Regions from separate parts of the Kitasatospora sp. cg17-2 genome, predicted to be linked through region 4. Evidence: riboswitches for the same ligand, from Rfam matches in the RefSeq annotation. Region 4 holds a riboswitch; each other region holds the start of a gene.

Evidence for each region. Region 4 has a riboswitch for cobalamin ahead of ACW14Y_RS35340 (CoA-acylating methylmalonate-semialdehyde dehydrogenase). Riboswitches for the same ligand answer to the same signal wherever they lie in the genome.
Region 1: another riboswitch for cobalamin. It lies ahead of ACW14Y_RS29530 (cobalamin biosynthesis protein); the one in region 4 lies ahead of ACW14Y_RS35340 (CoA-acylating methylmalonate-semialdehyde dehydrogenase).
Region 2: another riboswitch for cobalamin. It lies ahead of ACW14Y_RS02595 (peptidase); the one in region 4 lies ahead of ACW14Y_RS35340 (CoA-acylating methylmalonate-semialdehyde dehydrogenase).
Region 3: another riboswitch for cobalamin. It lies ahead of nicT (Nickel transporter NicT); the one in region 4 lies ahead of ACW14Y_RS35340 (CoA-acylating methylmalonate-semialdehyde dehydrogenase).

The regions. Positions count from the first base shown of each region.
Region 1 is NZ_CM132923.1:6,986,559-6,991,438, reverse strand. It holds gene ACW14Y_RS29545 (hypothetical protein) at 1-388, opposite strand, end outside; gene ACW14Y_RS29540 (alpha/beta hydrolase family protein) at 774-1,889, opposite strand; gene ACW14Y_RS29535 (helix-turn-helix domain-containing protein) at 2,059-2,805, opposite strand; cobalamin riboswitch at 3,080-3,278, shown strand; gene ACW14Y_RS29530 (cobalamin biosynthesis protein) at 3,382-4,353, shown strand; gene ACW14Y_RS29525 (cobyric acid synthase) at 4,350-4,880, shown strand, end outside.
Region 2 is NZ_CM132923.1:626,857-631,736, forward strand. It holds gene ACW14Y_RS02590 (flagellar hook-length control protein FliK) at 1-441, opposite strand, end outside; gene ACW14Y_RS02595 (peptidase) at 497-1,627, opposite strand; cobalamin riboswitch at 1,733-1,853, opposite strand; gene ACW14Y_RS02600 (M4 family metallopeptidase) at 2,186-4,880, opposite strand, start outside.
Region 3 is NZ_CM132923.1:2,577,237-2,582,116, forward strand. It holds gene nusB (transcription antitermination factor NusB) at 1-215, opposite strand, end outside; gene efp (elongation factor P) at 220-783, opposite strand; gene ACW14Y_RS10185 (M24 family metallopeptidase) at 850-1,956, opposite strand; gene nicT (Nickel transporter NicT) at 2,023-3,192, opposite strand; cobalamin riboswitch at 3,225-3,417, opposite strand; partial or broken gene ACW14Y_RS10195 (ArsR/SmtB family transcription factor) at 3,501-3,836, shown strand; gene ACW14Y_RS10200 (Fpg/Nei family DNA glycosylase) at 3,958-4,791, opposite strand; gene ACW14Y_RS10205 (AAA family ATPase) at 4,875-4,880, opposite strand, start outside.
Region 4 is NZ_CM132923.1:8,411,539-8,416,418, forward strand. It holds gene ACW14Y_RS35325 (APC family permease) at 1-183, shown strand, start outside; gene ACW14Y_RS35330 (amidohydrolase) at 330-1,967, shown strand; cobalamin riboswitch at 2,100-2,290, shown strand; gene ACW14Y_RS35335 (hypothetical protein) at 2,260-2,460, opposite strand; gene ACW14Y_RS35340 (CoA-acylating methylmalonate-semialdehyde dehydrogenase) at 2,496-4,025, shown strand; gene ACW14Y_RS35345 (acyl-CoA dehydrogenase family protein) at 4,022-4,880, shown strand, end outside.

The DNA of each region.
Region 1 (4,880 bases), 1.4 Mb from region 4:
CGTCGTGCTCCCAGGCGTGCAGGCGCCAGCCGGGGACGGCGCCGCCGTCGCGGGGCTCGACCAGGCCGACCAGCAGGGCCTGGCCCCAGGCCTTGGCGGCGGCGCCCACCGTCATGGCGAGGGCGCGGCCGGCCGCGCGGGCGTCCTCCGGGAGCAGTTCGCCGCGCTTGTCGACCTCGTCGAGGTCGCCGGCCCAGCGGGCGATCCGGACGGCGTCGACCAGCATCCGGCGGGCCAGCGGGGCCAGCTCGGCGGGTGCGGGGAAGCCCTCCGGTACGGGGACCCGGCCTCGGCCGGGGGCGGGGGCGGGGCCTCGTCGGCGGGGTACGCCCTGGCTTCCCGGCCTGGCGCCGGCGGGGCGGTGGGCCGTTCCGGGGAGACGGGTCACCGTCGCACCGGAACCGTTGGTCGGCGGGAGCGGGGCATCACGGTCGCGCGGATTCCGAGACGTCACGTCGAGCAGTCTTCCCCTTGTACCGGCCTTCTGTCACATCCGGTTGTCCGCGCAGGGCGGGGCGGGGGTTCGGGGGGATCGACAAGATCGGGCAACAGAGCCCAAACCGACTGGCTTGATCTTTGTGGCGGGTGCATGCCAGGTCGGAGGGGTGGGCGGGGCCGGTGGTCCGGGCGGGGTCCCGGTCGGCCCGTGCGCCGACCGCCGCCCGGTCGGCGCGCACCCGGTGCACCCGGCTCCCCGGCCCCGCGCGGCGCGGCGGGGAGCGCGCGGCGGGGCGGGGGCGGAGAGCCCGGGGCCGGGGGCCGGTGGCGGCGGCTCAGCAGAAGGGCGTGAGCCAGCGGCGCAGGGTCTCGGAGTAGCGGTCCGGGTCCGTGTTCCACAGCGCGGCGTGGTCGCCGCCCGGGAAGGCCTGGAGGTTCACCAGCGACGGACGGCCGGCCGCCAGCCGCTCGGCGGCCCGGAACGGCGCCACCGGATCGTCGGGTCCGTGCAGCACCAGGGTGGGCACCCGGAGGTCCGCGCCCTCGGCGAGGCGGGCGAAGTCGGCCAGATCCACGCCGGTGCGGCCCTGGGCGGCCAGCGCGCCGAGTTCGGCGGCCGCGCCGCGGTACCCGGCCCTGGCCGCGTCCCGGCGGGCGGTGGCCGGCCAGTCCAGCACCGGGGAGTCCAGGACCAGGCTGCTGATCGAGGAGGCGAAGTCGGACCGGGCGGCGGCCTGCAGGGCCATCGTGGCGCCGAGCGACCAGCCGTACAGGACCACCCGGCCCGCGCCGCCGTCCAGCGCCAGCCGGATCGCCGCCTCGACGTCCCGCCACTCCGTCTCGCCGAAGTGGCCCAGGCCGTCCGGGGAGGCCGGCGCGCCCGCGTCGCCCCGGTAGCTGACCGCCAGCGCGGGCAGGCCGAGCCGCTCCAGGACGGGCAGCACGGGCAGCACCTGGCTCCGGTCGGCGCCCGGGCCGTGCACCAGGATCACCCAGGTGCCGCGCTTGCCGTCGAGCCACCAGGCGGGCATCGCGCCCAGCTCGCCCTCGACGGCGGTCTCGCCGAAGGTCAGGCCCAGCGCCGAGGCCGGGTCGCCGAGGTACACCCGGGGGGTGAAGCGGACCTCGGTACCGGCCGTGAGGGTGCCCCGGTCGGCGCGGGCCAGTCGGCGGGTGACGCCCTGCTCGTCGCGGTGCAGGACCTCCTCGACGACGGCGTGCCCGTCCTCGCCCCACTCGACGGCCCAGCGGCCGGGGCGCTCGCTCGCCGCGCTCCGGGTGAAGGTGATCCGCCCGGCGCCCAGGCTCTGCACCACGACCGGACCGGTCCGCTCCCGGGCGGCCCCGGCCGGGCGGACCATCCGCTCCGAGGCCCGGCGGCCGATCACCAGGACGGCCGCCCCGGTGCCGACCGCGGCGGCCGCCACGGTGGCCGCGATTCCCCAACGCATACTCGCTCCCCGCTGCTCGGTTCTGGGCCGACCGGTGTCCGGACCCACGTCACAGCCCAGTCCACTGGCCGGGACCCGGCCGGGCCAGCAGGACACGGCCGTACGGGTTGCCCCGTGAGGAAGGTCGCACCGGGTCCGTCGGAACGAGACTGCCAGAACGGACGGGTCCTCACACGGGGATCGCGGGCTCCCGTCGGGCGAGCAGCTCCCAGAAGCGCCCGGCCGGCGGGACCGTCGCGTCGGACGGCGCGGCCGCCCCCTCGGCGGGGCCCCAGCCGCCGGACCCCCAGTGCGCGGGCACCTGCCGCTCCTCCTGGAGCACGGGCAGCACGGCGTCGAGGTCCGCCCGGTCCACCGGCACGATCCGGACGATCGCGCCGGCCTGCGCCTGCCAGCGGCCCTCGACGCAGCGCCGCAGCCGCCGGTCCAGCTCCTCCCGGCGGCCGGTGGCGGCGACCAGCTCCCGGAGGGTCAGGCCCAGCACGTGCGCGAGCGCGGCCGTCGGCCCGGCGTCGCCGTCCCACTGACCGGTGGCCTCGGCGTGCCGGTACTCCTCGGCGGGGACGCCGATCCGGCGGGCCGCGCCGTCCGGGCTCAGCTCGCGGGCGAGCCGGAAGTCCCGCAGGCTCGCCGGGCGCACGCCCATCAGCCGCTCGGGCGGGCACCACAGCGCCCGGGCCAGCGCCAGGAACTCCTCCTCGCCGGGGGGCGGCCCGCCGTTCTCCCAGCCGAGGACGTGGGCCGGGAGCAGCCGGACGCCGTGCGCGGCCATGCCCTCGGCGACCTGTTCCGGGGTCAGGCCGAGGGCGGCGCGGTGGGCGCGGACGGCGGCGGGCGAGAACGGTACCGGGGGCGGCGGGGCGGGCGGGGCCGACCGGGCCGGGCGGGCGAAGAGGTGGGGGCGCTGGGGTCGCATGGGTCCCGACGGTAGGCGCGGCGCCGGGTGGTGCCCCAGCCGACGAACGCACGAAGCGGGCCGGGCGCGCCGCCCGGCGGGGGTGGAGGATCGCACAGCGGGGCGCGGTCCGGCGGCGGGCGGGCTCGGAGGTAGCGACGGGGAACGCGGGCGGCGGGGGCGGGCACGGGACGGGTGCCGGGGCGGGCGGCCGGACGGCTGCCGGGGCGGGTGCCGGCAGGGCTCCGGCAGGGCTCCGGCGTGTGACCAACCCCTCCGCGACCTCGGTTGACTCCCCCTTCGGGCCCGTGATGGGATCCTTCAGCCATTACGGAGGCAAGCAGAGGAAGCCGGTGCGAGTCCGGCGCGGTCCCGCCACTGTCACCGGGGAGCACGACCGGAGGTAAGCCACGGAGGGCCGTTCGCGGCCGCCGGAAGGCCCGGGAGCGCGTCCGACCCGGGAGCCAGGAGACTCTCACCCCCGGTACGTCGATCCAGGGCGCGGACCCTGAGTGAGGACACGCACGCGATGCAGGCTGCCCCGCCGGGCCGGGACGTCCCGCCGAGCACTCCGCCGACCACGCCACCCGCCTTCCCTTGCGCCCGCTGACCCGGGCCGCCGCGTTCGGCGCGGGCGCCGTCGCCGGGTACCTGGCCGACGCCCGGTTCGGCGATCCGCGCCGCGGCCACCCGGTGGCCGGCTTCGGCGGCGCCGCCGGCCGGCTGGAGCGGCTGCTGTGGCGCGACGACCGCGCGGCCGGCACCGCCTTCACCGCGCTGTGCGTGGGCACCGTCGCGGCCGGCGCGGTGGCCGCCGACCGGCTGCTCGGCCGCCGTCCGCTCGGCCGGGCCGCGCTCGCCGCCGCCGCGACCTGGACGGTGCTCGGCGGCACCTCGCTGACCCGGGAGGCCCGCACTGTCGGCCGCGCGCTGACGGCCGGTGACCTGACGGCCGCCCGGGAACGGCTGCCGCACCTGTGCGGACGCGACCCGAGCGCCCTGGACGAGCAGCAGATCGCCCGCGCGGTGGTCGAGTCGGTGGCCGAGAACACCGCCGACGCCGTGGTCAACGCCCTGGTCTGGGGCGGTCTGGCCGGCACCCCGGGGCTGCTGGCGTTCCGTGCGGTGAACACCCTGGACGCGATGGTCGGTCACCGCTCGCCGCGCTACGCCCGGTTCGGCTGGGCCTCGGCCCGGCTGGACGACGTGGCGGGCTGGCCGGGCGCCCGGCTGACCGCGCTGCTGACGGTGGCCGCCGCCCCCGAGCCGCGCACCGCCTGGCGGGTCTGGCGGCGGGACGGCTCCGCGCACCCCAGCCCCAACGCCGGCCAGGCCGAGTCGGCCTTCGCCGGCGCGGTCGGCGTCCGGCTGGGCGGGACGCTCCAGTACGGCGAACGCACCGAGCACCGGCCGGTGCTGGGCGAGGGACTGCGGCCGGTCGGGGTGGACGACATCGAGCGGGCCTGCGTGCTCTCGCGACGGGTGGGCGCGCTGGCCCTGGGTACGACGGTCGCCGGGCACCTGCTGCTGCGGGCGGTACTGATCGGGAAGCGGAGGAACCGGGCATGAGCAAGGCACTGCTGGTCGCCGGGACGACCTCGGACGCCGGCAAGAGCGTGGTCACGGCGGGCATCTGCCGCTGGCTGGCGCGCCAGGGGGTCGCGGTCGCGCCGTTCAAGGCGCAGAACATGTCGCTGAACTCCTTCGTCACCGCCGACGGCGCCGAGATCGGCCGCGCCCAGGCGATGCAGGCGCAGGCCGCCCGGGTCGAGCCGGAGGCGGCGATGAACCCGGTGCTGCTCAAGCCCGGCGCGGACGGCCGCAGCCAGGTGGTGCTGCTGGGCCGCCCGGTCGCCGAGGTCGGCGCGCTGGACTACCGCGAGCGCAAGCCGCTGCTGCTGGAACGGGCCCTGGAGTGCCTGGCGGACCTGCGCGCCCGCTTCGACGTGGTGGTCTGCGAGGGCGCGGGCTCGCCCGCCGAGATCAACCTGCGGGACCGGGACATCGCCAACATGGGCCTGGCCACCGCGGCCGGACTGCCGGTCGTCGTGGTCGGGGACATCGACCGGGGCGGCGTGTTCGCGGCGATGTACGGG
Region 2 (4,880 bases), 7.8 Mb from region 4:
GCCGAAGGACCAGCCCTCGACCTCGCCCGGAGCCGGGTTGCAGGAGCCCGCACCGAGGTTGCTGTAGGACCACGGGCCGCCGTGCGCGGCGTGCCAGTACGACCAGTAGGCGGTGCCGGTGGGGTTGGTGCAGGTCGTCGGCAGGGTGTTGATCTTGCAGACGAAGCCCGGGAAGCGCGGGTGGAAGGAGTAGGAGAAACCGGCACCGGTCAGCGCGGCGAGGCCGCTGGCCGGGTCTCCCGCGGCGCAGCCGGTCTCGATGCCGCCACCGAGGGCGGTGAAGTCGACGACCACGGTGACGCCGGAGGTGCCGGTGCAGGCGGCGGCCCGGGCCGGCGGGGCGGTCGCGGTGGAGACGCCGAGCAGGCCGGCGGTGAGGGCCGCGGCGGCGGCGAAGGCGCCGAGGGTACGGCGGGTGGGACGGGCGGAGGTGGTGGTCATGGGCGTGCTCCTCGGATGCGGCGGGCGGCGGTGCGGGGTCACGGGCGGGCCGCCGTCAGGGGCGCGCGGCCGGGGCCGGGCAGGCCAGGGTGGGGGCGGACGGGCGGGCGCCGTGGGCGCTGAGACCGGCGAGGCCCTGACCGGAGAGACCGAGGACGGCCTGGGCGGTGGCCCGGGTGGCGTTGGCGGAGTTGAAGCCGCTCGCGTCGTAGGCGACGGCGCCGCGCACGGCGGGGTCGGCCGAGCAGCCCTGCTGGAGCTTCACCAGGCTGCTCCAGCCCTTGAGGCCGCTGATGAACCGGCCGCCGGGGAGCAGGGCGGAGGTGGCCAGGCCGGTGCTGTTGGCGTTGGAGGTGGTGGCACCGGCCGCGGCGAAACCGCCGTCGGTGTTCTGGTGGGCCGTCAGCCAGTCCAGCCCCGCCTTGGCCTTGGCGCTGCGGCCGGTCGCGGCGAGGGCCTGGGCCGCGAGGGCGGTGGCGTCGGTGTCGGCGGTGCAGGTCGGCTGCCCGAAGGCGATCGGGAAGCCGCCGTCGGCGCACTGGGCGGCGGCCAGGAAGTCGACGGCGGAGGCCGGGGCCCCGCCGGGGGTGCGCTGGAGGGCGATCAGGGCCAGGGACTGGCCGAAGGCGTTGCTGTAGTCGCCCCACTGCGAGCGGTCGGAGAAACGGCCGCTCGGCGTCAGCAGGGAGCGCAGTCGGGCGGGCAGGTCGACGCCGCCGAAGGCCGACGGGGAGGTACCGCGCACCTCGGCGGCGAGCAGGAGCTTGGCGGTGGCTCCGGCGTAGGCCTCGGCGGTGCCGTCGCCGAGGTAGCCGACCAGGATGTCGGGGCGGGCGAGCCAGGCGGTGTCGCGCGCGGCGGCCTGGTCGGCGCTGCCGGCGGCGGCGAAGGCGAGCACGGCGTCGATGGTGAGGCCCTGGTCGGGGTAGGCGGTGCCGTCGAAGACCGACTCGAAGTGGTCGCCGTTGACGAGTTGGCGGGCCAGCCAGCCGGCCGCGGCGGCGTCCGGGCGGTAGGTGGTGGCAGCGTCGCCGGAGGCCGACGAGGTGATGGAGGTCGGGGCGGTGGCGGTCGGCGCCGGGGCGGCCGCCCGGGCGGCGGTGGCGGCCGGGAGGGTGGCGGTCAGCGCCAGCGCGGATATCGCGAGCAGGCGGAGCGGGCGGCGGCGGAGCGCGGAGGCGGACATGCGAGGCCTTTCCGGGCCTGGGCGCACGGGCGGCCGCCGGCGACCGCGCGGGGTGAACGGCCCGACGGCTCCGGGAGCCCCTGGCCGCAGACCACGACGGGAGGAGGGGACACACCTCCGCCGACGGGTACTCGGGCTCGCCACCGACGTGCCGTCGGCGGCCTACCGTTGCGGGTCAGCGCCGGAATTCGACCGGACTTCCCCCGACGGCGGAGTCAGAACATGACGGCTCATGATGTCGGCTCGGCTGAGAGGGGGTCAAGGCCGGTTCGAGGGCGGATCGCCATCGGTGCGGCAGCGCGGTGGCTGGGCGTGGGCGCGGCGGCAGGGCCTCAGCGGCCGGAGCGCTGCACTCCTCGCGTACGGACCGGGACCGGCACCGCGACGGACCGGGACCGGCACGGCGACGGCTGGGTTCGGCACCGCGGCGGCCCGGTGACGACAAGGACCCGCCCGGCCGCCGCAGGGATGCGGCGGCCGGGCGGGAGACCGGGGCGGACGGGGTCCGGGCTTCGGGGTCGAGAGCCCTGGTGCGGACCCCGGGGCAGCCGCCTCCGGTCAGCAGGTGCCGGCCGCGCGCTCGCGCACGACCAGATCGGTGCGGCCCGCCGTGGCGTCCAGCCAGACCACCCGGGTGCCCCGGTCGGCCACCGGGGAGTACTGGCCGCCCCGGTTGCAGGACATCCGCTCGGGGGTGCCGCCGGTGAGCGGGAGCTGCCAGAGCTTGGGCAGATCGGTGTTCTTGGGGGCACCCGTCACCTGACGGGCGGCCTCGGCGAAGGTGACCGCCCGGTCCGAGGCGGTGAGGCCGACGATCCGGCGCGGCTCGGTGCCGCTGCCACTGCCGCTGCCACTGCCGGTGCCGGTGCCGGTGCCGGACCGGGGGCCTGCGGGCAGGAGGTCGGTCACGCCGGAGCCGTCCAGCGCGCCGGAGCGGATCGTGCTGCCCTTCGTCCGGTCGAAGGGCGTCTCGACCCAGAGCAGCCGGCCGCCGGCCATCCTGAGGCTGGCCACCGAGGTCCCGGCGGTGCCGTTCGCGTCGTCGACCACGTACTGGGCGACGACCTTGCCGGCGGCGAGCGAGTAGACGGTCGGCGCACTCACCGTCCGCTCACCGACCTGCCAGCTCTCGGTCCAGGCGAGCAGGCCGTCGTGGAGGGCGAGACCGGCGGCCTGGTGGCCCTCGGGCAGCGCGATCAGCGTCTCCGGAGCCCCGTCGCGGGAGAGCACGGGCCCGCTGCGGCCGGTCGTGTGGTCCGACATCAGGAAGGCGACGTCTCCCCCGGAGACCCGCACGTCACCGAGGTACTGGTTCGGGCCGCGGTGAACGCTGCGCACCGGGCCGCCGTCGAGCGGCCGGGCCAGCACCTCCATGCCCCAGGTCCCGTCGGCCCCCGGCCCCATCGCCACCCACGCGGCGGTCGTTCCGTCGGTGGTGGGCCAGCCGTGCGAGCGGCCGTCCTCCGGGCTGAGCCGGGCGGGCTCGGCGGAGCCGGTGACAGCGCCCGCGTACACGGCCATGCTGCCCTTGGCCCCCTTGCCCGCGGTGGCCACCACCCAGCGGCCGGCGGCGACATCCGGCGCCACGCTCTCGGTGGAGAGTTCGCGCAGCAGCGGCCGGCTGTCCACGCCGATCCGGCGCTGCCAGCCGTCCTTGATCCCGTGGGCGTCGAAGGCCCCGGCCACGGTGCGGAGTTGGGCACGGTCGAGACCGAGCGCCCGCCCCGCGGCGAGCACCGCGTTGCGGGCGTCGACGAAGTCGTCCAGCGGGGTGAGGTACTCGGCGAGCGCGCGGTAGACCAGGCGGTCGGCGAGGAGCGGGTCGAGGGTGCGCCGGATGTCCCACAACGCGCCCGAGACGATGGTGGAGTTGTAGTGCACGCCGCCGCTGTCGACCCCGGCGGGCACCCCGAGGTAGTCGGCCACGGTGGTGCGGCGGTCGTCCAGCCTGCGGCCGGCGCAGGCCTCGGGGGTTCCGGTGCGGCAGAGGTCCTCGCCGAGCAGCGCGGCCCTGGGGTCGGTCATCGGGATGCCTCGGCTGGTCACCTCGATGGCATTGCCGAAGTAGTCGGCGACGGCCTCGTTGAGGGCACCGGACTGGCCGAAGTCGACGAAGCCGGCGGTGTACTTGACGACGCCGTGGGTCATCTCGTGGCCGGCCACGTCGCGGGCGGCGGAGAACGGGCGGTAGTTGCCGCTGCCGCCTCCGTAGAGCATCTTCTCGCCGTCCCACTGCGCGTTGTTCATGGGCTCGTCGAAGCTGGTGACATTGACGACGGAGATGATCGGTCCGGCCTTGCCGTCGATCCCGTCGCGGCCCAGACGGTCGCGGTAGAAGTCGTACACGGCGGCGGCGTTGAGGTGGGCGTCGGTGGCGCCGCTGGTGCCGGTGGCGGCCGGGAAGTCGGTGGTCGCCGAGGCGGCCGGGCGGGCGTCGGCGGGCAGTTTGCGGAAGTCCAGCACGTCCCGGCCGGCCGCGTCGTAGGTGGTGACGGTGGCGGGACGGGTGAGGTCGACGAGCTGGTAGGTGCCGTCCGGGAGTCGGCCGATATTCACCCGGGCGGGCCGACCGAGGGCATCGGGCGCGGTCCCGACGGCGGGCTCGACGGCCGGGACCGAGGCCGGGGCCGGAGCGGCAGCGGCGGCGGCCGGGGCGCCGAGCAGGTACGGGGCGCGCACCTCGTAGGAGAGCGCGACCTCCCCGACCGAGGCGTCCACGAACACCTCCTGCGCCTTCGTCGCCCAGACCGCCGGGTCGCTCCCGCGCACGGTGAAGTGGCGGGCGAGCCGGCCGGCGCCGCCGGGCAGCACCACCAGGCCGTGGTCCTCGGCCGCCGTGCCCGCGCGGGCCGCCGGCTCCTGGACCGCGTCGATCGCGAGCCGTCGCAGCGCCTCGTCCGGCACGCTCTGCACGGTCGGGGCGGTGAGCCCGGTGAAGTACTTGCCGCCGGCCGACTCGACCCGCTGGTCGGCGCCTTCGCCGACCAGGTGGACCAGGTAGCGAGCCCCGAAGACGGGTATGCCACCGTGCCGCTGCTCGAACCTGACGGTGCGCCGGCCGTCGGTGGCGCGCTCCACGCCGGCCTCGGCGAGCTGCCCGGGGTCGACCCGGTAGCGGTCCTGATGGGTGGCCAGATAGGCGCGGGCCGCCTCGGCCGGGTTGTCGCCGGGGGCCGCCTCGGCGAGGCCGGTGACCAGCTGCGGAGCTGCGGTGTCCGAGCCGGCGACCAGTCCGGGCACCGGGTCGGCGTCG
Region 3 (4,880 bases), 5.8 Mb from region 4:
GAGATCAGATCATCGATCCGGCGGGCGTACTGGACGTACCCCTCGACCAGCTCCATGGTGTACTCGCCGACCTGCGGAGTGCCCTCGTCCGGCTTGGGCTCCCGGGCCCGGGCCACCCAGTCGGCGAGGACCGTCAGCGGGTCGACCCCACGGTGGTCGGCCTCGAACAGGATCTGGAAGGCTCGCGTGCGGGCCTTGGTGCGTGCGGACGACACGGACTTACTTCACCCGGCCGAGGTAGCTGCCGTCGCGGGTGTCGACCTTGACCTTCTCGCCGGTGGTCACGAAGAGCGGGACCTGGATCTCGGCGCCCGTCTCCAGCGTGGCCGGCTTGGTGCCACCGGTGGAGCGGTCGCCCTGGACGCCCGGCTCGGTCTCGGCGATGACCAGCTCGACGGCGGCCGGGAGCTCGATGTAGAGCACCGCGCCGTCGTTCACGGCGACGAGCGCGTCGAAGCCCTCGAGCAGGTACTTGGCGGCGTCACCGACGACGACCGGCTCGATCGTCAGCTGGTCGAAGGTGTCCATGTCCATGAACACGTAGTTCTCGCCGTCCTTGTACGAGAACTGCATGGTGCGCTTGTCGACGTTGGCGGTCTCGACCTTGGTGCCGGCGTTGAAGGTCTTGTCGACGACCTTGCCCGTCAGGACCTCCTTGAGCTTGGTGCGCACGAAGGCCGGGCCCTTGCCGGGCTTGACGTGCTGGAACTCGACGACGGACCAGAGCTTCCCGCCGTCCAGCTTGAGGACCATGCCGTTCTTGAGATCGTTCGTGGAAGCCACGGGCGCACTAACTCCTGGATATAGCTGTCAAGGAACCAAGGGGTCGCGTCCTGGGACACACCCGTGTCACAGGGCGAGGAGCTCCTTGGTGGTGATGGTGAGCAGCTCGGGCCCGCCCTCCTCAAGGGGGCGAACGACGAGCGTGTCCTCGATCCGGACCCCGCCGCGTCCCGGGAGGTGGACCCCCGGGCCGACAGTGACCGGCACGCGGCTGTCCAGTTTACCCATGTCCGTGGGGCCGAGACGCGGTGCCTCCCGGATCTCCAGCCCGATGCCGTGGCCGACCGGGTGCGGAGAGGTCTCGGTGTGCCCGGCGGACTGCAGAATCTCCCGCGCCGCCTGGTCGGGCACGTGCTGCTCGACCCCCGGGCCGAGCGCCTCCCGACCGGCCCGCTGGGCCCGGAACACCAGCCGGTGCAGCTCGACCTGCCAGGGGGCCGGGGCCGCGCCGATCACGAAGGTCCGGGCGGTCGAGACGCCGTAGCCCCGGTACCGGGCGCCGAGCACCACGGTCAGGAAGTCGCCCTCCTCGACCCGGCGGTCGGTGGGCTGGTGCGCCTGCTGGCCGGAGTGGCTGCCGGTGCCGACCGAGACCGGGAACGCCGCGCGGTCCGCGCCGTGGTCGATCATCCGGCGCTCCAGCTCCATCGCCAGGTGCCGCTCGGTCCGGCCGACCAGGATCGACTCCAGCAACTCGCCGAGCGCCTGGTCGGCGATCTCCGCGGCGATCCGCAGATCGGCGATCTCGTACTCGTCCTTGACCACCCGCAGCCGCTCGACCGCCTGTCCGACGTCCGCCAGCCGGGTGCCCTCGACCAGCCCGGCCACGGCCCGGTGCCGGGTGACCGTCAGGTCGTGCTCCTCCACCGCCAGCCCGGCCACCCGCAGCCCCGCCGCGGCACCGGCGGCGGCCAGCGCGGTGTCCGCCCCGGCCGCCACCTCCAGCCGGGTCACCTCGGGCGAGATCAGGTGCTCCCCGGTGTCGTCCGGCGGCAGGTCGTCGGGCAGTGCCAGCACCGCCCGGTCCCGGGTCAGCAGCAGGGTCGCCCCGCACGGCGGACACCCGGTGAGGTACCGCACGTTCGCCGCCCGGGTGATCAGCGCCGCGTCGGTCCCGGACGCACTGCAGTGCTCCCGCAACCGCTCCCGCCGGCCCGCGTACGCATCAGCCATGCGTCGAGCCTACGAACCCCGCCCCCGATCCGCCCGCCGAACGCCCCCACCCGGGCCCGGGCGGGACTACCCGGGGCCGCCGGCGGGGGTCTGGGCGGCGGCCTGGGTGGCGGTCGGGGCGGGGGCGGTGACCGGGGCGGCGGCCCACTTCTTCTCGACGCCGGCCAGGCGCCAGTAGGCGATGGCGGCGCCCCAGACCACGACGAACAGGCCGACGATGGCGTAGCCGACGTTGTCCAGGGTGATGTCCGCGATCCAGCCGGTCACCGGGTCGGTGAGGTCCAGCTTCTCGTGCAGGACGCCGACGAGTTCGATGGTCCCGATGATGAACGCCACCGCGATGGACAGACCGGTGATGGTCAGGTTGTAGTACACCTTGCGCACCGGGTTGGAGAACGCCCACTGGTAGGCGAAGTTCATGAAGGTGCCGTCCAGGGTGTCGAACAGGCTCATGCCGGCCGCGAACAGCAGCGGCAGGCAGACGATCGCGTACCAGGGCAGGCCGGAGGCCGCGCCGGAGCCCGCCATCACCATCAGGGTGACCTCGGTCGCGGTGTCGAAGCCCAGGCCGAGCACCATGCCGACCGGGAACATCTGGCCGGGACGGGTGATCGAGCGGGTGGCCCGGTTCAGCACCCGGGCCAGCAGACCGCGCGAGTTGAGGTGCTCCTCCAGCTCGGCCTCGTCGAACCGGCCCGCCCGCATCGAGCGGAAGACCTTGAGGATGCCGAACAGCGCGGCCAGGTTGAGCGCGCCGATCAGGTAGAGGAAGACCCCGGAGGCCGAGGTGCCGACCACGCCGAGCCACTGGTGGGTGGTGGACTCGTCGTCCATCAGGGTGCTGGCCAGCTGCGCGCCGCCCGCCACCAGGGCGGCCATCAGCACCACCATCGAGGAGTGCCCGAGCGCGAACCAGAAGCCGACCGAGACCGGCCGCTTGCCGTCCGCCATCAGCTTCCGGGTGGTGTTGTCGATCACCGCGATGTGGTCGGCGTCGAAGGCGTGCCGCATGCCGAGGGTGTACGCGGTGATGCCCAGGCCCACCCCGAAGACCTGGGTGCCCACCTCGTACTTCTCCGGCGCGACGAGGAAGATCAGCGTGCCGAAGGCCACCACGTGCATGGCCAGGATCACGCCCATCAGGCCGGCCGTCCGTACGGTGTCCTCCCGCCGCCATCGGAAGGTGGGCAGGGCGGTGGGCGCCGCCGGGGCGGCGACGGTTTCGGGCAGGGTCATCCTGGGATCACGCTCCAGCACCTCGTGGAAACACTTCGTGAGATGCCGCGGCCGGTCTCCTGGCTGACGGGGCTCCCGTACCCGCCTTCCCGAGCGCGCGAGGCGCCCAGTGGCGACGTGGGTACGGACACTTCCCCCCGATCACAGTGGCGAGGGCCGCTCCGGACTGGGACCCCTGAGGGTCCGTCACCGGTCTTCCCGAGCACCACGGCGGGCAACACCGTAGGCGGCGGGCGGTGACCCTTGCAAGGCTGCGCACCTGCGCAGGTGTCCAGGATCACAGCGTCCCGCCTGCGAGAATGGCCCGTATGCATCTCGTACCGGCCGACCGCGCGGGCCACCGCACCATCGACGGGCACCGGGTCTGCGAGGCCATCGCGGCGATCGGCGACACCGCCCGCGTCCGCTCCTGGGCCGAGCGCTTCTCGCTGCTCGCCGACCCCGGCCGTCTCGCCCTGCTGCTGGCGCTGCACCGCACCGGGCCGCTCGCCGTCTCCGACCTGGCGGTCGCCACCGGCATGCGCGACCCCGCCGTCTCCCAGGCCCTGCGGCTGCTGCGGACGGCCGGGGCGGTGACCGGCGAGAAGGAGGGACGTGTCGTGCGCTACCGGCTCGTGGACGCGGATCTGCGCCCCCTGCTGGACGCGTGCGCCGTCGACACCCCCGAGCACCACGAGCACGACGACCAGCACGAGCACGGCGAGCACCAGGGGCACCACGAGCACGACGCCGCGACCGGCTGACCCCGCCCGGCCAACGGCCCGGTCAGCGGCCCGGGGTACCGGCCGGCTGGCAGGACGGGCACCAGAACAGATTGCGGGAGGCGTGCTCCTCGGCCCGGACCTCGGTGGCGCAGACCAGGCACGGCATCCCGGCCCGCCGGTAGACGTACACCTCGCCGCCGTGGTCGTCGACCCGCGGCGGGCGGCCCATCGCCTCCGGGGTGTGCTCGGGGCGCACGGTGTCGATCCGGCCCGCGCCGACCCCCTCCCGCATCAGCGCGACCAGGTCGGCCCAGATCGCGTCCCACTCGGCCCGGAGCAGCTCGCGCCCCGCCCGGTGCGGATCGATGCCGTGCCGGAACAGCACCTCGGCGCGGTAGACGTTCCCCACCCCGGCCAGCACCTTCTGGTCCATCAGCAGGGCGGCGACCGTCGTCCGGCTGGCGGCCATCCGCCGCCAGGCGGCGTCCGGGTCCGCGTCGGCGCGCAGCGGGTCGGGGCCGAGCCTGGCCGCCACCGCGGCCTTCTCGGCGCCGGTGATCAGCGCGCAGGTGTTGGGGCCGCGCAGATCGGCGACGTGCTCGTCGTTCTCCAGCCGCAGCCGGACCAGGCCGACCGGCGGCGGCACCGGGCCGTCGCCGAGCGCGGCGAAGGTGAAGCCCCCGTACAGGCCGAGGTGGATGTGCACCCAGGCGTCCTCGCCGAAGCCGAGGAACAGGTGCTTGCCGACGGCCTCCGCCGCCTCCAGCTCCCGTCCGTCGATCAGCTCGGCGCCGTCCGCGAACCGCCCCTGCGGGCTGCTGGCCCGGACCGCCCGGCCGCCGAAGGCGCGGTGGTTCTCGGCGGCGAGACGGTGGATGATGTGGCCTTCCGGCACGGGCGCGGCTCCCCCGGTCGAACGTTCAGGACCCGTCCATCATCGCAGTCGGCACCGACACACCCGCCGGGCGAACGGGCTCCTCAGCG
Region 4 (4,880 bases):
CTCACCTGGACCTTCTACGACTCCGCCGACCACTTCGAACTCTCCGCCGACAACGGCTGGTTCGAGCTCACCGTCGTGGTACTGATGATCGTCACCGGGCTGCCGGCGGCGGCCTGGGCGCGCTGGCGGCGGCGCTCGGCGTACTTCCTCGGCGAGGCCGCGGGTACACCCGAGAAGGTCTGAGGACGACCGACGGCGCGGGTCCGGTGCACCCCCACACACCGGGCCCGTGCTCTCCCGCCGTACCGGGCACACCGCACGAAGCACCCCGCATGCCGGCACACCCGCACACCCGCACACCCGCACCACCCGAGAACGGAGTTCCACCCATGACCAAGGCCGATCTGGTCTTCACCCGCGGCCCCGTGCACACCGGCGACGCCGCCCGCACCCGGGCGACCGGTCTGGCCGTCACCGGCGGACGGATCACCGCCGTCGGCCACGACGAGGTCCGGGACCTGATCGGCCCGGACACCGAGGTCGTCGACCTCACCGGCAAGCTGCTGCTGCCGGGCTTCCAGGACGCGCACATCCACGCCGTCTTCGGCGGCACCGAGCTGGCCGTCTGCGACCTCACCGGCACCGTCGGCGTGGCCGACTACCTGGAGCGGATCCGCGCCTACGCCGACGCCAACCCCGACCAGGAGTGGATCACCGGCAGCGGCTGGTCGATGGAGAGCTTCGAGGGCGGACTGCCGACCCGGCAGCTGCTCGACTCCGTCGTCCCGGACCGTCCGGTCTACCTCACCAACCGGGACCACCACGGCGCCTGGGCCAACACCCGGGCGCTGGAACTCGCCGGCGTCGACCGCGACACCCCCGACCCGGCGGACGGCCGGATCGAGCGCGAGGCCGACGGCACCCCGAGCGGAGTGCTCCAGGAGGGTGCCACCGGCCTGGTCGCCCGGCTGGTGCCGCCGGTCACCGCCGCCGACCGGCTGGAGGGGCTGCTGCGGGCGCAGCGGCTGCTGCACTCGCTCGGCATCACCGGCTGGCAGGACGCGCTGCTCGGGGAGTTCAACGGCCAGCCGGACCCGTCCGACGCCTATCTGACCGCCGCGCGTTCCGGCGCGCTGACCGCGCGGGTGAACGGCGCGCTCTGGTGGGAGCGCGAGCGGGGCGCCGAGCAGATCGCCGAACTCGTCGAGCGCCGGGCCGGGTCGGCCCACGGCCGGTTCCGGGCCGGGTCGGTGAAGATCATGCAGGACGGCATCGCGGAGAACTTCACCGCCGCGATGACCAGCCCCTACCTGGACGGCTGCGGCTGCGCCACCGCCAACTCCGGCCTCAGCTTCGTCGATCCGCTCGCCCTGCGCGAGTACGTGACCGCGCTCGACGCGCTCGACTTCCAGGTGCACTTCCACGCGCTCGGCGACCGGGCGGTGCGCGAGGCGCTGGACGCCGTCGAGGCCGCCCGAACCGCCAACGGCCGGCGCGCCACCCGCCACCACCTGGCCCACCTCCAGGTGGTCCACCCGGACGACCTGCCCCGGTTCGCCCGGCTCGGCGCGATCGCCAACATCCAGCCGCTGTGGGCGGCGCACGAGCCGCAGATGGACGAGCTGACCATCCCCTTCCTCGGCCCGGAGCGCGCCTCCTGGCAGTACCCGTTCGGCGCGCTGCTGCGGGCCGGGGCCACCCTGGCGGCGGGCAGCGACTGGCCGGTGAGCAGCCCGGACCCGCTGGCCGGACTGCACGTCGCGGTCAACCGGCGGGAGCCGGAGGCCGAGGACGACCGGGTGTTCCTGCCCGAGCAGCGGCTCGACCTGGCCTCCGCGATCGCCGCCTACACGGCCGGTACCGCCCATGTGAACGGTTTCGACGACGCCGGGGTGCTCGCGCCCGGCCTGCTGGCCGACCTGGTCGTCCTGGACCGCGACATCCTCACCGGCCCGCCCGAGGAGATCGCGTCGGCCCGGGTGCTGCGCACCTACGTCGGCGGCGAGCTGGTCCACGCCGCCGAATGAAGACGCTTCCTGATGAGGCTGTCTGACGTTGCGTCGACTGCCGTCCGGGCCCCGGGGTGCTCCCCGGGGCCCGGCGCGTTCCCGGTGGTGCGTGCTCCGACGCGCCCGAACGGCGAGGGGCTCTGGACTTACTAGGACGTCCAACTATATGGTCGGAACAGGTCCGCGGTGTCAGGGAAGCCGGTGTGAGTCCGGCACGGTCCCGCCACTGTGACCGGGGAGTTCGTCCTCGCAGGAGTTCGGCCACTGGCAGCCAGCCGGGAAGGCCCGGGGGCGCGCGTCGATCCGGGAGTCAGGATACCGGCCGCGGACGGTCCGTGTTTTCCACGAGGATGGAGACGACACGCATGAATCCGGGCTGCTCCCGTTCCATCGCCCCCGGCTCTGCCGTGCCGACGAGCCCCGGGGTGAACCCGCGCTGACGGTTCGTCAGCCGCCGCCGTCCTGCCGCCGGGCGCACCACCGTGCGCCCGCGCACCGGCGCGGCCTCCATTCCTCCTCTCCCCATCCTGACGAGAGAAGGAATCAATGCTCCCCGACCCGACCGCCCCCGAGTCGATCGTCCCCGAACTGACCCATTTCGTCGGCGGCAAGCGCACCGCCGGGACGTCCGGCCGCTTCGGCGACGTCCACGACCCCAACACCGGGCGCGTCCAGGCCCGGGTGCCGCTGGCGAGCCGCGCCGAGGTCGAGGCCGTGATCGCCGACGCGGCGCAGGCCCAGCCCGCGTGGGCGGCCTGGAACCCGCAGCGCCGGGCCCGGGTGCTGCTGCGCTTCCTCCAACTCGTCGAGCAGGAGCGGGACTCCCTCGCCCGGCTGCTCTCCGCCGAGCACGGCAAGACCGTCGCCGACGCCCACGGCGACCTCCAGCGCGGCCTGGAGGTGGTCGAGTTCGCGGCCGGGATCCCGCACCTGCTCAAGGGCGAGTTCACCGACAACGCCGGCACCGGTATCGACGTGTACTCGATGCGCCAGCCGCTCGGCGTGGTCGCCGGCATCACCCCGTTCAACTTCCCGGCGATGATCCCGCTCTGGAAGGCCGCGCCCGCGCTGGCCTGCGGCAACGCCTTCGTCCTCAAGCCCTCCGAGCGCGACCCCTCGGTGCCGCTGCGGCTGGCCGAACTGTTCCTGGAGGCCGGACTGCCGCCCGGCGTGCTGAACGTGGTGAACGGCGGCAAGGAGGCCGTCGACACCCTGCTGGAGGACCCCCGGGTGCAGGCGGTCGGCTTCGTCGGCTCCACCCCGATCGCCCAGTACGTCTACGCGACCGCGGCCGCCCACGGCAAGCGCGCCCAGTGCTTCGGCGGCGCCAAGAACCACATGATCGTGATGCCCGACGCCGACCTCGACCAGGCGGCGGACGCACTGGTCGGCGCCGGCTACGGCTCGGCCGGCGAGCGCTGCATGGCGATCTCGGTGGCCGTCCCGGTCGGTGAGGAGACCGCCGACGCGCTGGTGGCCAAGCTGGTCGAGCGGATCGGCGCGCTGAAGGTCGGCCGCTCGGACGACCCCTCCTCGGACTTCGGGCCGCTGGTCGGCCGGGACGCGCTGGAGCGGGTCCGCGGCTACCTGGACCTCGGGGTCGAGGAGGGCGCCGAACTCGTCGTCGACGGGCGCGACTTCCGGCTGGAGGGCCACGAGGAGGGCTTCTTCCTCGGCCCCTCGCTGTTCGACCGGGTGACGCCGGGGATGCGGATCCACCGCGAGGAGATCTTCGGCCCGGTGCTGAGCGTGGTCCGCGCGGCCGACTACGAGGAGGCCCTGCGCCTGCCCAGCGAGCACGAGTTCGGCAACGGCGTGGCCATCTACACCCGCGACGGAGACACCGCCCGCGACTTCACCCGCCGGGTCAACACCGGCATGGTCGGCGTCAATGTGCCGATCCCGGTGCCGATCGCCTACCACACCTTCGGCGGCTGGAAGCGCTCCGGCTTCGGCGACCTCAACCAGCACGGCCCGGACTCGATCCGCTTCTACACCCGCACCCGCACGGTGACCTCGCGCTGGCCCTCCGGGGTCAAGGAAGGCGCCAGCTTCACCATGCCGACGATGGGATGATCGCCGTGCACGATCTCACCGACGACCAGCGCGCGATCGCGGAGACCACCAGGGCCTTCGCCGACGAGCACCTCGCCCCGAACGCCGTGGAGTGGGACCTCGCCAAGCACTTCCCGGTCGACGTGCTGCGCAAGGCCGGCGAACTCGGCCTGGCCGGCGTCTACGTCCGGGAGGAGAACGGCGGTTCCGGTCTCACCCGCCGCGACGGCGCGGTGGCCTTCGAGGCCCTCGCCACCGGCTGCCCGTCCATCGCCGCCTACCTCTCCATCCACAACATGGTCGCCTGGATGGTCGACCGCCACGGCGACGACGCCCAGCGCGCCCGCTGGCTGCCCCGGCTCTGCACGGCCGAGGACCTCGCCAGCTACTGCCTGACCGAACCCGGGGCCGGCTCCGACGCCGCCGCGCTCACCACCCGGGCCGTCCGCGACGGCGGCCACTGGGTGCTCGACGGCGTGAAGCAGTTCATCTCCGGCGCCGGCAGCGCCCAGGTCTACCTGGTCATGGCGCGCACCGGCGGGCCCGGCCCGAAGGGCATCTCGGCCTTCCTGGTCGACCGGGACGACCCGGGCCTGTCCTTCGGCGCCAACGAGCGCAAGATGGGCTGGAACGCCCAGCCGACCCGGCAGGTGGTGCTGGACGGCGTGCGGCTGCCCGCCGACCGGCTGCTCGGCGCCGAGGGGGAGGGCTTCAGGATCGCCATGGGCGGTCTCAACGGCGGCCGCCTCGGCATCGCCGCCTGCTCGCTCGGCGGCGCCCAGAGCGCGCTGGAGCGCACCGTGGCCCACCTCGCCGAACGCGAGGCCTTCGGCGCCCGGCTGCTGCACGCCCAGGCGCTGCAGTTCCGCCTCGCCG